One region of the Paenibacillus sp. NPDC055715 genome, then DNA from elsewhere that is predicted to be linked to it. Evidence: predicted binding sites of a transcription regulator. Region 1 holds the regulator's gene; the other holds the start of a gene.

The links. The regulator NrdR, encoded in region 1, represses ribonucleotide reductase genes. The targets are predictions, from matches to a motif close to AACACNATATATNGTGTT.
Region 2: ACWGOO_RS12840 (anaerobic ribonucleoside triphosphate reductase) is a predicted target of NrdR. The motif match lies at 4,527-4,544, and genes of this name have one in related genera.

Annotation. Positions count from the first base shown of each region.
Region 1 is NZ_JBSHGA010000001.1:452,624-460,454, reverse strand. It holds gene ytaF (sporulation membrane protein YtaF) at 1-9, shown strand, start outside; gene coaE (dephospho-CoA kinase) at 21-617, shown strand; gene ACWGOO_RS02150 (lytic transglycosylase domain-containing protein) at 614-1,177, shown strand; gene ACWGOO_RS02145 (alpha/beta-type small acid-soluble spore protein) at 1,310-1,534, opposite strand; gene nrdR (transcriptional regulator NrdR) at 1,640-2,107, shown strand; tRNA gene ACWGOO_RS02135 (tRNA-Ala) at 2,235-2,310, shown strand; tRNA gene ACWGOO_RS02130 (tRNA-Lys) at 2,320-2,392, shown strand; partial or broken gene ACWGOO_RS02125 (Rpn family recombination-promoting nuclease/putative transposase) at 2,489-2,596, opposite strand; partial or broken gene ACWGOO_RS02120 (MerR family transcriptional regulator) at 2,598-2,819, opposite strand; gene ACWGOO_RS02115 (radical SAM/SPASM domain-containing protein) at 3,020-3,898, shown strand; gene ACWGOO_RS02110 (TetR/AcrR family transcriptional regulator) at 4,043-4,609, opposite strand; gene lpdA (dihydrolipoyl dehydrogenase) at 4,806-6,191, shown strand; gene ACWGOO_RS02100 (methyl-accepting chemotaxis protein) at 6,953-7,831, shown strand, end outside.
Region 2 is NZ_JBSHGA010000006.1:261,086-268,916, forward strand. It holds gene ACWGOO_RS12805 (transcriptional regulator) at 1-23, opposite strand, end outside; gene ACWGOO_RS12810 (hypothetical protein) at 304-459, shown strand; gene ACWGOO_RS12815 (hypothetical protein) at 594-1,661, opposite strand; gene ACWGOO_RS12820 (hypothetical protein) at 1,764-2,195, opposite strand; gene ACWGOO_RS12825 (hypothetical protein) at 2,330-2,578, opposite strand; gene ACWGOO_RS12830 (hypothetical protein) at 3,030-3,341, opposite strand; gene ACWGOO_RS12835 (AbrB/MazE/SpoVT family DNA-binding domain-containing protein) at 3,862-4,332, shown strand; gene ACWGOO_RS12840 (anaerobic ribonucleoside triphosphate reductase) at 4,626-6,575, shown strand; gene nrdG (anaerobic ribonucleoside-triphosphate reductase activating protein) at 6,572-7,069, shown strand; cobalamin riboswitch at 7,173-7,371, shown strand; gene ACWGOO_RS12850 (hypothetical protein) at 7,428-7,604, shown strand; gene ACWGOO_RS12855 (PadR family transcriptional regulator) at 7,819-7,831, shown strand, end outside.

The DNA.
Region 1 (7,831 bases):
CTGTTATGAGGTGAAAGAGCATGAATATCGGATTAACCGGAGGTATTGCTACCGGTAAAAGCACCGTGTCGGCTCTACTGGTCGCCAAGGGTGCGCTGCTGATCGACGCAGATGCCATTGCCCGGGAAGTGATGCTTCCGGGGCATCCGGTGCTGGCGGCGGTCATACAGCATTTTGGACAAGCTGTGATGAACAGTGACGGAACCCTGCACCGCAAAAAACTGGGCGAGATTGTATTCGGAGATCCTGCCCAGCGGCAGGTGCTTAACGATATTACACATCCTGCAATTCGTGAGGAAATGCGTACGCGTATGGAATCTTTCGAGCGGGAACATTCGGACAAGCTTGTTTTGGCGGATATCCCGTTACTGTTCGAGTCCGGGCTGGAGAGTTTGTACGATGAAATTATGGTGGTATACGTACCACGCGATGTGCAGCTCCAACGTCTGATGCTCAGAGATGGATTGACCGAGGAACAAGCCGGACTTCGGTTGTCCGCGCAAATGGATATTGAACACAAAAGAAGTCTGGCCGATATCGTCATCGACAATAGCGGAACACAGGCTGAAACCAAACAGCAAATTGATCAATTCTGGCAGCGAAAGGGACTTGCATGAATATTTTGCGCAAAAAAAGAGTCCTGCTGACTTTGTTTGTCGGATTTGTCTTGATTCTGTTTTTTAATTCAAACTGGATGTCGTGGTTCTATCCGATTCATTATAAGGATGAGATCCGGCAATATTCGCAGACATATGAAGTGGACCCGTTTTTAGTAGCGTCCATTATCCGTGTTGAGACGAACTTTAAGACCAGCAAACAGTCGCACAAGGGTGCACTGGGACTCATGCAGATCATGCCCGATACTGCGAATTGGATTATGGACAGCGCCCAAATCCAAAAGGTTCCGCTGGATAGCGTCAAGCACGAGCCGGGCACCAACATTGAACTGGGAACCTGGTATGTGCATAATCTGTCGGTGAAATTTAAGGACAATCCGGTAGCTATCGTTGCGGCTTACAACGCAGGCCCCGGTAAAGTACAGGAGTGGCTGGACAAGGGTGTATGGGATGGGAAAGAAGAATCCATCAAGCAAATCCCTTTTGGCGAAACACGACATTATGTACAGCGGGTTATTTACTACTACAGGCAATACACGAAAATTTATAATCAGTTTTAATGGATGACGAGGCTGCGTGTAAATATGTCATGACACATCAGCCTGATGGCATTAAAATGAAAAAAGCGCAGGACAGGCTGTTTTTAGCAGCCCATCCGTACACTTTTTCTTGTTACTTCTGCGTTACCGCGATTATTGGTATTGACCTGCCAATTGTTGTTCGGCGATCGTTACGAGGCGTTTTGTGATGTAGCCCCCGATCGAACCGTTCTCATAGGAAGTCATGTTACCTTGGTATCCATCTTGAGGAATGCTGATACCCAGCTCTTGAGCGATTTCATATTTCATTTGCTCCAGAGCGCCGGAGGATCTGTTAACTACCAGGTTGTTGGAGTTGCCATTGTTTCCTTGTGCCATTGTTGTTCACCTCCTCGCGACATGGTAAACATATTATGAACCGTTTCGACAAAATTATTACGAAAAAGTATAGGGAATTTATTGGGAAAAGGAAGTGATGAATTTATGAAATGTCCGTATTGTGCCTACAATGGAACAAAAGTGCTGGACTCGCGGCCTGCGAATGACAACAAGTCCATCCGCCGCCGCCGCGAATGCGAGCAATGTGCCAGGCGTTTTACCACCTTTGAAATGGTGGAGGAGACTCCCCTGATGGTCATTAAAAAGGATGGCAGCCGTGAAGAGTTCAGCCGTGATAAAATGCTGCGCGGTCTCATTCGGGCCTGCGAGAAGCGTCCCGTATCCGTCGAGCAACTGGATATGATCGTATCTCAGGTGGAAAACGCCATCCGCAACACAGCCGCTACAGAGGTGGATAGCCAGCAGATCGGCGAGCTGGTCATGGAACAGCTCTATCCTGTTGATGAAGTTGCCTATGTTCGCTTTGCATCCGTATATCGGCAGTTCAAAGACATCAACATGTTTATGAAAGAACTGAAAACACTGTTATCCAAAGATACAGCCAGCGACTGATCGCTGACTGTATCTTGGTTTATGGTGGGAAGGTGATTATATTTTTTTATAAAAGTATTGACACAGGGGTAAAAATTTTATATGATATAGGAGTCGATTCAAACAGATGATTGAAATTATATAAAACGGGGCCTTAGCTCAGCTGGGAGAGCGCATCGCTGGCAGCGATGAGGTCAGGGGTTCGATCCCCCTAGGCTCCACCATAATAATATGGACTCTTAGCTCAGTTGGTAGAGCAGTTGACTCTTAATCAATTGGTCCAGGGTTCGAGTCCCTGAGAGTCCATCCTTTAAAAAAACGGCAGAAATGTCGTTTTTTTTGTTTTGAATTTAACTTCGTTTTCCTTCGTGGTCACACGTTTGGTCAAAGAAGGCCCTAATTTTCCATAGCCCATTCAAGAGCCGAAGCCTCGTCATGCAGAAATTTTTGTCGTTCCTCGTACAAGCGCCGCGCTTCCCGATCTTGGCTTGGAAACTCCAGTGTATCCAGCGTAGGAAGTCATGCATTTTTCAATCTGACCCACAGAGACATTTAATTTACGCAGCAATAAAATATGGGAAAGCTGATAAATTTCATGAAGTCCGTACATTCGATATTGATTTTTTTCTGTGTATGACGGATACAGGATCCCCTTTTCTTCAAAATATCGCAGTTGATGTACAGATACATTCATAAGCTGTGAAAGCTGGCTGATCGTAATGTGTTCTTTCAATGACAAGACTCCTTATGGTGTAGTTGAATAACTTCACTATAAACCTTGGGCCAGACCTAAGGTCAATAGCAAATTGACGACAGCAAAGGATGAGCAAATGAACGAACATAAATGATTTACCTGTCAGTGATAACCCGTTATAATCATAAGATTAGTGAGCATAAGCAGATGTTCAGGATAGTAGCTGGAATGGGGAAATCATGTTGAAGACTTTCAAAAAGGTATATATTGAAATTACAAGTATCTGTAATCTCGCTTGCAGCTTTTGCCCTCAAACACAGCGTGTCAAAAAATTTATTGATCCGGAAGTCTTTCGGAATGTGCTTGATCAGGTCAAGCCGCATACAGACTACATTTATCTGCATGTAAAAGGAGAGCCGCTGCTCCATCCGAAAATTGATCTTTTGCTGGAGAGCGCTCATGAAAAAGGATTGAAAGTGAATATTACCACCAACGGCACTTTGCTGCCCAAAACCGGACATAAGCTGTTGGGCCAACCCGCGCTACGGCAGATGAATTTTTCGCTTCACAGCTTTGACGGGCATGAAGGTTCGGTAGATCGGGAAGGGTATTTGGGCAATATTTTTACGTTTGTAAGGGAAGCTGTGAAGCATAACGTCATTATTTCGTTCCGTCTCTGGAACCTGACTCAAGATAATTTGACTAATGTGCAGCGTCAGCGCAACCGGGAGACACTTGAGCGACTGGAGCAAGAGTTTGGGTTAGACTACCGGATTGAGGAAAAAGTTATACCGGGCAGTGGGGTCAAAATCGCACCAAACGTTTATTTGAATCAGGATCACGAATTTGAATGGCCGAGTCTCAGTGCCCCGGAGGATGATGGCAAAGGCTTTTGCCATGCGCTTCGCAGCCAGGCGGCGGTATTGGTGGATGGAACGGTTGTCCCTTGCTGTTTGGATGGGGAAGGCGTAATTAACTTAGGTAACGTGCATGAGCAATCTTTTTCTGACATTGTTGAAGGGGAGCGCGCAAACCGCTTGTACTTCGGGTTCTCCAAGAGAGAAGCGGTGGAAGAGCTGTGCCGCAAATGCGGGTACCGTAAACGATTTGGAACATAATAGACATTTGGCGAGTGCAGATTTCGAATCTCTGACAAATCGCTACCCCCGTTTTGAGTTTAAACCCATAGGAAAAGGCCGCTAGACATTAAGGATTTCTTGGTGTTTAGCGGCTTTTTTTGCGTACATATAACCTATTCACATTCAACTTTTAGCCAGTGCTTTGGCGTGTTGTTTGCCTGCCGAGAGAAGGTTGTCGCTCAGTTCAGGATCATTAACTGAACGTGCAAGCACAAGAGAACCGACCATGCTGCTGAACAATGCCCTAGCTTTGGACAGATCTATTCCCGCCAAATTGGAGATAAACGTAATCATTCGTACCAGCTCCTGCGTGAATATCTGCCGGATTTCTTCGGAAGAACGGGCTATTTCTACAGACAGGGCAGGAATAATACAGCCCATTTCTGTTCGATCACGGTGATGGGTGCTTAAATAGTAGTCTATGACAACATTAATTTTGGGATCTTGCTTTTCTTGGTCAACGGCCTTCTGAAGAAGTGCGAGGGTATCACTAACGGCATAGCGACAGGCTTCGGCGACTAGCTGTTCTTTGTTGTCAAAGTGTGAATAAAACCCGCCGTGAGTTAATCCGGCGCCTTTCATAATAAAAGGCACGCTTACATCGTGGATACCGTTGGCGCGAAAAGCCTGGGCAGCACTTTCAACGATCTTCCACCGCACTTTCATCTTATGGCCTTTTGGATAAGGCATTGTACTCACTCCACGGTTTCATAATGCTAACTTCAAAATATTATAACCATCATAATAAAAAGTGTCAATTTGTCTTCTTGCTACGACAACTTCAGCATGGATGATCACGACTATTGACGTATTTTAAATATGATGACTATAATATATTATGGTCATCATATTTAAATCAGACTATTTTAACAGGGGGTATTTGGTTATGAGCAAGCTTGAATCTATAGATACACTGGTCATTGGATCAGGTCCGGGAGGTTATGTGGCGGCATTGCGTTCTTCTCAGCTTGGAATGAAGACAACGATTGTCGAACGCAGTCAGCTAGGTGGAGTCTGTACGCATGTGGGCTGCATACCATCCAAAGCTTTGATTGCCGAAGCACATCGCTATGAGGTACTCAAGCAGTTAAATCAAACAGATGCAGCAGCGTCATTCATGAATGCTCAAGCTTTCAAACAGGGGATTGTGAATAAGCAGGCAGGCGGAGTCGGCTATTTAATGAAAACAGCAGGTGTGAGTATTCTGGAAGGGGAGGCAAGCTTGGTTGACGAGCATACAGCCATTATCAAGCAAAATGGAGCGGAACAAACCATTTCCTTTAAGTATGCCATATTGGCAACTGGTTCCCGTCCAATCGAGCTGAGAGCCTTTCCGTTCGGCGGACGTATTTTATCCTCTACAGAGGCGCTTTCGCTCCCAGAGGCTCCGACCAGTCTAGTCGTGATAGGCGGTGGATATATCGGCGTCGAGCTTGGACAGATGTATGCCAAATTTGGAACAAAGGTAACGATTCTGGAGGGAGGGGGGCGGATACTACCGGGGTTTGAAGCGGATCTTGTGGCGCCTGTTGTCAAGCAGTTGAAAACAGATGGTGTAAACATCGTAACTGGGGCGACAGCCGAAAACGTCGTGCAGAATGCGGATACCATTACGCTGCATTATTCAAAAGATCAGGAACAGCATCATGTTACCGCAGAATTTGTATTAGTTACTGTAGGCAGAAAACCCAATACAGATGGCAGGTTAGGACTGGAGCACATTGGCTTGCCAGTGACGAGCAGGGGGCTGATCGAGACGGACGAACAGTGTAGAACAGCTATTCCGCATATTTTTGCCATTGGAGATATTACGGCAGGTCCAGCGCTTGCCCATAAGGCTTCCTATGAAGCGAAGATTGCGGCAGAGGCGATTGCAGGTCAAGCTGCTAAAGTGGACTATAAAGCTATGCCGCTGGTTGTCTTTTCTGAACCGGAGCTGGCCAGCGTTGGCCTAAGTGAAACCGAAGCAAAGGAAAAATCCTTACCCATTGTCATTGGCAGAGCTTCTTTTACGATTAATGGCAGGGCATTGGCATTGAGAGCAGCAGAGGGGTATATCAAAATCGTAGCAAAACAGGACTCGGGAGTCGTGCTGGGTGCACAAATCGTGGGTGTCGAAGCATCAACGCTCATTTCGGAGCTTGCTCTGGCTATCGAGATGGGAGCAACCGTAGAAGACTTGGCTCTAACTATTCATCCCCATCCTACACTGGGAGAAGTAATCATGGAGGCTGCGGAGAACGCGGTTAGAAAAATGGACAGTACAAAGTAGAGGCTCCGTACAAAATCACTTCATTGCCTGTGAGAATAATTATCAACTATAATGAGTTATAGTTTGATATGTAAATGCGATCAGGTACGTGGATAGTTTGGATCGGAGGCTGGACAAAAGCAATGCAATTAAATGATCACATCTTGCTCTGGAATCATGTTTTTATACAAGTAATGGATGTTCGTCATAAGAAAATGGGTGAAGGGGAGGAACTGCGGAGAGTGTGAGGTATCCGGATGCTCATTCATTAAGCCGCAGCTTCAAGAAATACAAGGGATTATCTCCCGTACGATTCAAAAAAGAGTGGCAGCATCATGTCAGGGTGCAAGATCAGGATATACCCCAAACGATGCTAAAATATGCCCTTCAGCAGACGCCCTCCACACGTTATATTGATACCGAATTATCAATATTGGTATAACGCGGAAGGAGATTTATTTATGCACGGAAGAGTCAAAATAACGGCCATGATGATTATGCTGTGTTTGGCGGCTTTTATCATATCTACATTAGAATTCGTTGGGAATGTAGTTGCAGCATCTTTGAAGGTGAAGCTATGATTCAATGCTTTTAGGTTTGTTGTGTAGATTGAGTGATAAAAACAATGACCTTTCTCACATAAACGACATATTCCGACACGAAAACGACATATTCCGACACCGTAATGCCATATTTCAACAAGTGTTGATAGGCTATAATAAATTTCAGTGACAACTGGTTGTCACTGAAATTTATTAGAGTCAGGATTGGTGGTTCAAATAATGAAGCTGGCAACAAAATTAACTTGGATGATGCTCGTCATATTGTTTCTCGTAGGATCCTCCATTGGATACTTCGGGTATCATACCGCTTACCATCAAGTGGATGAAGCCGCAGGGATTGAGCTGGTGGGCTGCGCCAATATTACGACCGGGCTTATAGATCCTAAGGATATATCAGCTCTAGTCAGTGGAGATAAGAGCAAACTTGCAGCCGTTGAAGACCGGATCGGCTGGATCGTGGCACATAAACCTATTTTTAAAGAGGCCTTCATTCTCTCTCTGGATGGAAAAATTCTCGCCGCCGACTCCAACTTCAAGCAAAGAGGCTATCAAGCTGGCGATTCCTTCTACTTCGCGGACGAAGACAAGGAAATGATAACTTCTATGAAGCATTCTGCATACTCCAAGGTTTATACATATGAAGGAACCTCGCTCAAAACCGGATATGGCCCCATTTATCAGGACCATGATCCCAGCAAACCTATTATTGCACTGATGGCCATCAATTTTGACGGCTCTTTAATTCAGGAACGGACGATGGATATTATTGTTCAGCCCTTCATTATTGCGGGCTCCATCTTCATCGTGGCTATGCTTGTCGCTTACCTATTGATTCGCCGTATGGTAAGTCCACTTACCAAGCTGTCAACCTCTGTGAACACCATTACCAAGGGCGACCTTACCCAAGAACCGCTACTCTTCAAAAGTAAGGATGAAATCGGGAATCTGGCCCGCGACTTCAACGATATGACAATGAACCTGCGCAAGTTGATTACTCAGGTCAATGACACCTCCACGCTGGTCGCTTCTTCCTCCCAGGAGCTTTCTGCCAGCGCTCAGGCAACAAACCGTGCCGGAGAGCACAGCGTAAATGTTACG
Region 2 (7,831 bases), on a different contig from region 1:
ATGTTTACACCATTTGTGCCCATGTACTTAAATATCTCTGCGAGTATCGTGGTTGTCAAAATTTAACCACCCCTTTATAAGGTAACTTTTTAGGATATCAATTTAAACAGGGTCTAGCACAATCAAATGGTAGAATACCATTTCTGGAATAATCATACCATCTTTTGGAATGTTTTTGTATAGGATTCAATGTTTTATCAGGCCAGTTGATTAACCAAAAATAGAAAAAAAGAACCGCCTTTTCGGGTAATGGAAAGTACCACCCAACCATTCCAAAAGGAGGCGGCCCTCTTATTTCAGAACTTGCTACCCACTATCCTTAATGAATCCAAAGTGAAAGCCGGAGCTGAGGAGCAAAGCTATGAAGATACAGCCCGCAAATTCACGGTGTTTCAACTCCTGCGGTATTGGACTCAAGCCGCCTTAGAGCAGTGGAAAGGCTATTGCTCCGTAGCCTAGAGGGGAGTACTCAAAGGTGCGACTGTAGGAGAGGTTCCGCAGAAGGTTAGTGATTGGAATCAGCTAAAGAAAGCCAGAAAGATAGCGTTAGCTTGCTTCTTTCCAGCTTTTTGGCACGGCGCTAATCAGAACGATTACTTGTTCAGCAGCATGAAGTTATTGATAAAACCCTCTTCTTGTATGAAAATGGGGGTTTGGATTTTCGATGTGAAATCGTAATAGTATACACCGCGTCCTTCTTCCTGATTTTTCAGAGAGGTGCTGCCTAAATAATAAACTCCCTTGCCGTCCGGAGACATATAGATAAATTGGCGGGATAAAATAGGCAACTTTATTGGGGTACGTTTACCTGTTGCAATATCAACCAGACTATACTCAATATTGCCGAAATTAGTTAAATTGGTAGTTACAAGGAGCAGCTTATCATTACCGCTGGACATTGAAGATATTCCCTCTTTTTTCAGTGTGATGATAGAACGCTCTTGCTTGGTGATGCAATTGATTTCTGTTACCTTGTAGTCTGGAGGTCTTGAATTAGTATTTTTTTTTGAGGCAATGTCGAATTCTTTACGCTCTTCCTTCTCTGAATACTGTGTATTGTAAATTGCTTTTTTTGCTGGATTATATGCTACAGACCAAGTGTTTTCATCTTGGTTTTCATCATGCATAAATTTCATGATACGCGTTGATTTATTGTAGAAAATAGTTTTAAGTGTCCGCTCTCCTTTTTTGACCGCAACCAGAACGAGTGGGCCATCTGGAGTAGTTGGTACGATACGATTAATGGCAAACAAATTATCGGAAAGCTGTTCGGTTTTTTTGGTATTCAAGTCGTACGAAAATAATTGGTCTCCCTTGTCATCAACATCGGCAGAGTAATAAATTTTGTGATCAGGCAAGGACACTACAGAAAGCGGGTATTGAGAGGTATAAGGAACATCGGCCAGTTTGGTCAATTTTTTACTGCTTAAGTCGTACGTCATAACTCGCATAACCATGCCTTGATCTGTGTTTTTCCCATTCACATACTCTGTATAAGTCATGGATAGATACTGGCCTTTCCCGGCCGACGCTACTTTTTCATTTATGGGTACAGATGATTCTGCTGGTGGGGTAGAAGAGGGAGAGCAGGATGACAATAAGGCTGGCACGAGCAGGGAAAGTATAAAGAATCTAAAGAATTTGTAGCTGCTTGTTCTCAAAACGAAGCATCCTTTCTGAGATAAGTGATGAATCAAACTGAAGATGATAACAAAGAGAAAAGGATAGAACACGAGATCCCATCCTTTTTTAGTATAAAGATATTAAAAATCATAGGAATATCTTGCTGAAAATGAGACGTACGAATGCCATTCTAAACCTAGATCCTCTACACCCGTTTTCCAAATATCAATGACTGCATCTGGAAGACTCCCATTATCGGCCTTTCTAAATACATGGACTGTATCATTATCATAGTTCCTTACCCGAATTCTTGTTCCGAATTCAGGATTATCAATTGCCCCTTTTGTTGCACAGTCACCTTTTTCGAGTCTATTGGAATTTTCCCCATACGTGTCTGTGAAGTTTGTTCCTCTCCCTGTGCCTCGAACATAGCCATCAGATGTTCCGCGAATTTTAATTTGATTATCATGATCTCCATATGTATAAGTCCCAGGTGATTTGCGTGCACCGCGTGGTAATGCTTGAAGTGAAACATTATTAGTAGTAATCGCATTTTCCTTTTGATCAGGCATGATAATATCTTTGATAAAACCTTCGCCATCATAAATTACTTTTAAACCAGGCTGAGGGTCAGGGTTATCAATATGATATACCGGCAGTGATTTGGTTGCTTCTTCGATCTCTTTATCCTGTTGTTTTTCTTTTTCTAGCTCAACCTGTTGTTCAGCGGTAAGTGAGCAATAGCAGTTTTAGATTTTTGCTGTTCAGGTACCGGAGTTCCTTTTTCCAATACAACCATGTTATTGTTTTCATCATATTGGATGATGGTACCCGCTAACATTTGGTCAGGGATTTTCTCTCCTTTCTCAGCATGAGAGATTGCTGGACTGACGACCCCCAAAGAGATGAGTAACGTTGCAGCTAGAAGAGCTTGTGGTAGAAATTTTACTTTCATAACAAAACGCTTCCTTGAAAAATTTGTAAATCCATAAATAGAATAAATGAGTCTATCAATATTGTCAACCTGTTTATGGCATATATGAATATATTTAATAGTTCAGTGGGTGGACAAAAAAAGTTGATAAAATTGGATTAAAAAATGAGGCATAATTTATAAAATGTATAGGATTATTTGCTCACTTTCAAGTGCATGCAGTTACTGAAATCAAAACAGAGTTTTTCGATTTCATTGAGAGGGTGTGGATAAACAATGTTAAGGAAAATGGTTCTTCTGATCGTCGCAACTAGCTTTTTTTACCTTAGCTATGCCTGTGCCGAATAGTCATAAGGTTATTCAACCCCAGGAAACAATTGGGTCAGCGTAAGCAAAAATCCCCGCTAACCTCTAATTGGTCGGCGGGGATTGCTTGTGTTTATTCACTGTCCCGTAGTACGCTATCATAAATCTACACTATCGAAATATCCAAATCTCCTTTGTTAACTGAGTCCTTCTCGTTTGAGGCGTTCTCCATAACCGTATTCAATGAGTCGTTTTTTAACAAGCGCCACACAGTTTCGTTTATATTTTCAATTTCCATCACGCTATCTGGATCAATTGCAGTTTTTTCAACCCCACGAGTTGTTCGCGCTTTAAAAACATATATTGCAATTGCTAATCTCAACCTCAAAATGCATTTCAGCAATTCGATCTTTATTATCTTCGAAATTTTTGAAGAGGGCTTCTCGCTCATTTTTTTGTTGCAGTGATCTCTTCCCATTTCGATTCCATGTTTCCCTTGGTGTCCATAACTTAATTCCTCTACTTGAACAATTGACCAAGTACTTTAAATATATCAAACGTTGACCGATTGTACACCTTATTGTAAGTCGCCTTGTGTGGGTTACGCAGCCATCCCCAGCCGTGTGACATCTTTAATCCAGCACTGCTTTATTAATTTATATTATTGTAGCAGGTTTCAGATCAGCAATATATAGATCAAAACGGTCTAGCTTGTCTATATATTGTACTTTTAAGCGTTGGGAATCGAGATGCAAAAGGCTGATATTACAAACGTCTTCTGCCCCCGGCAATACGTGTGAAGGTCAAACGGCGGCCTTTTGTCGCAATAGTACGGGAGCCAGACATGGGGACCATATTTTACTAATTATATTCAAGCATACGTATGAGGGCCGAACAAAATTATGCCAAAATCATAAAAAATATTTTCTTCAATAAACAAAGCAAAAAATAATATTTTTTGGTATAATCAGGATAAATAATTGAAGGAGGATGAAATTATGAAAAATACCGGAATGACACGACCTCTGGACCAATTGGGGCGAATCGTGCTTCCCAAGGAAATGCGCACCACGATGGATATCAATATTGGTGATTCGCTCGAATTTTTCGTGAATGAAGAAGGATTTGTATTAAAGAAATATACAGGTGTATCCTGCAAATTTTGCGGCGCAATTGATCATTTAACTTATTTTCGTGATAGCTTTATTTGCGCCGATTGCATTCAGGTATTAAAGACAGAGGAAAATGTACATCCTACCAGCACCATAGCCATCCAGGCTCAGGAACATACCAAGCCGGTTCGTAGCCATACAACCTGGCAGCCTAAACCATCCAGAGTGCAGCAAGGAGAAATGGTAAAAAGGCTCCGAAAGCTGATTCAGGAACATCCCAACCTGCCGCAAAAGGTATATGCGGAAATGCTCGATATCTCACAAGGCCGGGTGTCCCAGCTGAAAAAGCTGCTGTAAACTATCCAGCAATATATCCCAAATACAATCAGCTCTAATGAGCCTGCCATCATGCTATTTTCCGTCAAACATTTGATCGCCAGATGTAAAGTCAGGAACGTATTCGTCGATGTGTTCCTGATTTCTCATCTGGTTTTTTATGCTATCCCTCTCTGTTAACGTGACAATAATCACATACTCTCTCTCTATCCATATATACAATATATAGACTGAAACAATTGATTAGTACACGATATCGTCAATATATTGTTTTTGGAGAATGATATATATTTTACTATATGGAGGGTTTCGCAATGAAGGTGCTGGAGGAACATCAATTATACAACATCGGCGAGCGGGTCATTGGGGCACAAGACTTGGACATGCTGAGGGAGAATGCGAATTTGAATGGAGAATCGTTCAGTGGCAAAATGAGCAAGCTTGGCTCTGAGTACGCCAAGTGGTATGCACGCCTGCGTGTGCTTCCATCTGAACTGACAGACGCTATCGACCACGGATATGTGTATGTTCACGATTTGGACCAATATGCGCTCGGGACTACGAACTGTATTTTTATTCCTTTTGGTCGCTTGTTGCACGATGGTTTTAATACAGGCAACGGATCTGTGCGCACACCACAAACTATTATGTCTGCTATGGCACTGGTGGCTATCATATTTCAGTCTCAGCAAAACAGCCAGTTCGGAGGTGTCTCTGCCAATAAAATAGACTGGGACCTTGCTCCTTTCGTGGCCCGGTCCTTCCGCAAGCATCTGCGCAAGGGACTCCGTCTGTTCGGAGAAGAAATAGAACCCGCCCTGCCTGATGAAGAATTACATATAGCCAGCAGCCGATTACAGGAGGCCTGCCCACGTTCATATGCATTCGCACGCGAAGAAACGGAGACGGAAACCCGGCAGGCCGCCGAATCACTTATTCATAACCTGAACACTATGAGCAGTCGGGCAGGCGGGCAAATTCCGTTCACATCACTGAATTACGGCATGTGTACATCTGCTGAGGGGCGGCTTGTTACGCAATCGTTGCTGGAGGCCACTATTCGTGGCTTGGGCAGCGGGGAAACTCCTATTTTTCCACAGCATATTTTCCAATGCAAAAAAGGGATCAATCAGGCCGAAGGCGATATTAACTATGACTTGTTCCTGCGGGCAGTAGAATGCTCCAGCAAACGTATGTATCCCAATTTTGTCAATGTGGATGCTACCTTCAACCTGCCCTATTACCGCGCAGATGATCCGGATACCATTATTGCGACGATGGGCTGCCGTACCCGCACTCTTGCTGACCGTTTCGGAAGAAACCGCCAGAGTGGCAAGGGCAACCTCTCATTCAATACCATTAATCTGGTGCGTCTTGGCATTGAGTACGGCATTTGCACAGGCAAGCGCAAAACACCTGACCGGGATGGCTTTGGTACCAGATTGAAAGAGGTTATGCACATTGCCGTGGACGGACTGATCCATCGCTACCAGATACAGACCAGCCAGCCGGCTAAAGCCTCAGACTTTATGATGCGCGAAGGAGTATGGGAAGGCGGAGAAAAGCTGGAGCCGGATGAAAAGGTGGGGAGCATACTAAAGCACGGTACGCTTTCCATCGGATTCATTGGGTTAGCTGAGTGCATGAAGGCACTGTACGGCAAACACCACGGGGAGGATGACGCTGTATACCGCGAGGCACAACGAATCATAGCTTCCATGCGTGTCTATTGCGACCAGATGAGTGAATTGCATAACCTTAATATTACGCTGTTCGCTACGCCTGCCGAGGGTCTATCCGGCAAATTCACATTGCTGGATCAGCGTGATTTCGGAGTCATTCCCGGTGTGAATGATCGTGAGTATTACACGAATTCTTTTCATATTCCTGTGTACTATACGCTTCCGGCTGCTCGCAAAATCAGCCTCGAAGCCCCATTTCATAATTTGTGCAACGCTGGTGCGATTTCATACATCGAGCTGGATGGGAATGCGCGGAACAACCCGGAGGCGTTTCTTAAAATTGTACAATACGCACTCCACCAGAACATTGGGTACTTCTCCATCAATCATCCGGTAGACCGCTGCACAGAATGCGGCTACGAGGGCATTATCGGGACGAGCTGTCCCCAATGCGGCACAGATGAGGAACATACGCATTTTCAGCGCTTGCGCCGGGTAACCGGATATTTGACAGGTGATTATACCATTCGCTTCAACGCCGCCAAACAGGCGGAGGTACGTGACCGGGTGAAGCATCGGTGAATTTGTGCGGCTACATTCCAGAATCTCTGAACGAAGGGCATGGCCTGCGTACCGTTGTGTTCATTAGCGGTTGCCGCCATGCCTGTCCCGGCTGCTTCAACCCGGCGTCATGGAGCTTCCGCGCAGGCGAACCGTTCACATCTGAACGGCAGCAGGAGGTTATCCGTGACATCGCAGATAATCCACTGCTGGACGGGTTAACCCTTTGCGGTGGAGACCCCTTTTTCTCGGCAGCGGAATGCTCGCAGTTTGTGCGCGACTTCCGCGCAACCTGCCCTGACCGAACCGTGTGGGCCTATACGGGCTTTGTCTATGAGGAGCTGCTTACGGATCAGGCCCGGCGGGAGCTGGCGCTACTGTGCGATGTGATTGTGGACGGCCCTTTTGTAGAACAGCAAAAGGATCTGACCCTTCCCTTCCGGGGCAGCCGCAATCAACGACTGGTGGATGTGAAGGCCAGCATTCAGGCAGGATCTATAGTTGCATTAGCCTAACAGATTCATTATAGGCTCCAACGGAGTTTCTATTGCGGATCCTGCAAGTTTCACTTATGTGGTGAACAAGTATACGAGTGCATAATTATTCGCCACACCATAATCGCATAGCTTGGAGATAGGTGTCTGTTCTATTCAGTTCAGGCTCAAAAGGGAAGCCGGTGCAAGTCCGGCGCGGTCCCGCCACTGTAAACGGGAAATTTTCAGTTGTTGATACACCCACTGGTCCACATACCGGGAAGGATCGTCTTTTTTTTGTACGCAAAAACAAACGGGCTACCAGCCTAGGATGAAAAGTACATGTCATTACCGAATTGCCTGAGTTGCCCGGCTTGATCAGCAGTAACCTGTGATATCCATGTATTGGCGGGAACTGGGCATTGAAGGTAAACCTGTTATTATCGGTCCTTACTCGTTCGTTGCCTTGTCCAAAGGCTATGACCGTAAGGATTTGGACAACAGCTGTTCCGACTGCTCCACGCATGGCGCGTATTCATCCGGATTCTCTCTTCAACAGCATTCGCTATCTCATTGACTCCAAAAGCAAAAGAAAACTCCTAAAATGAGCTCATAGACTTATTTTTAAATTTTAAATACCTTGCATTAATCAGTACATGATGTTAAATTATACCTGACTACTGATTTATGATTAGTACCTGAACTAATTTATGATCAAGCACACATTTCTCCCTCATACTCCAAACGACACCTATGAAGCAATGATAACATCCAGGAAGGGAGCACCGCTCGTGAATGTGAACA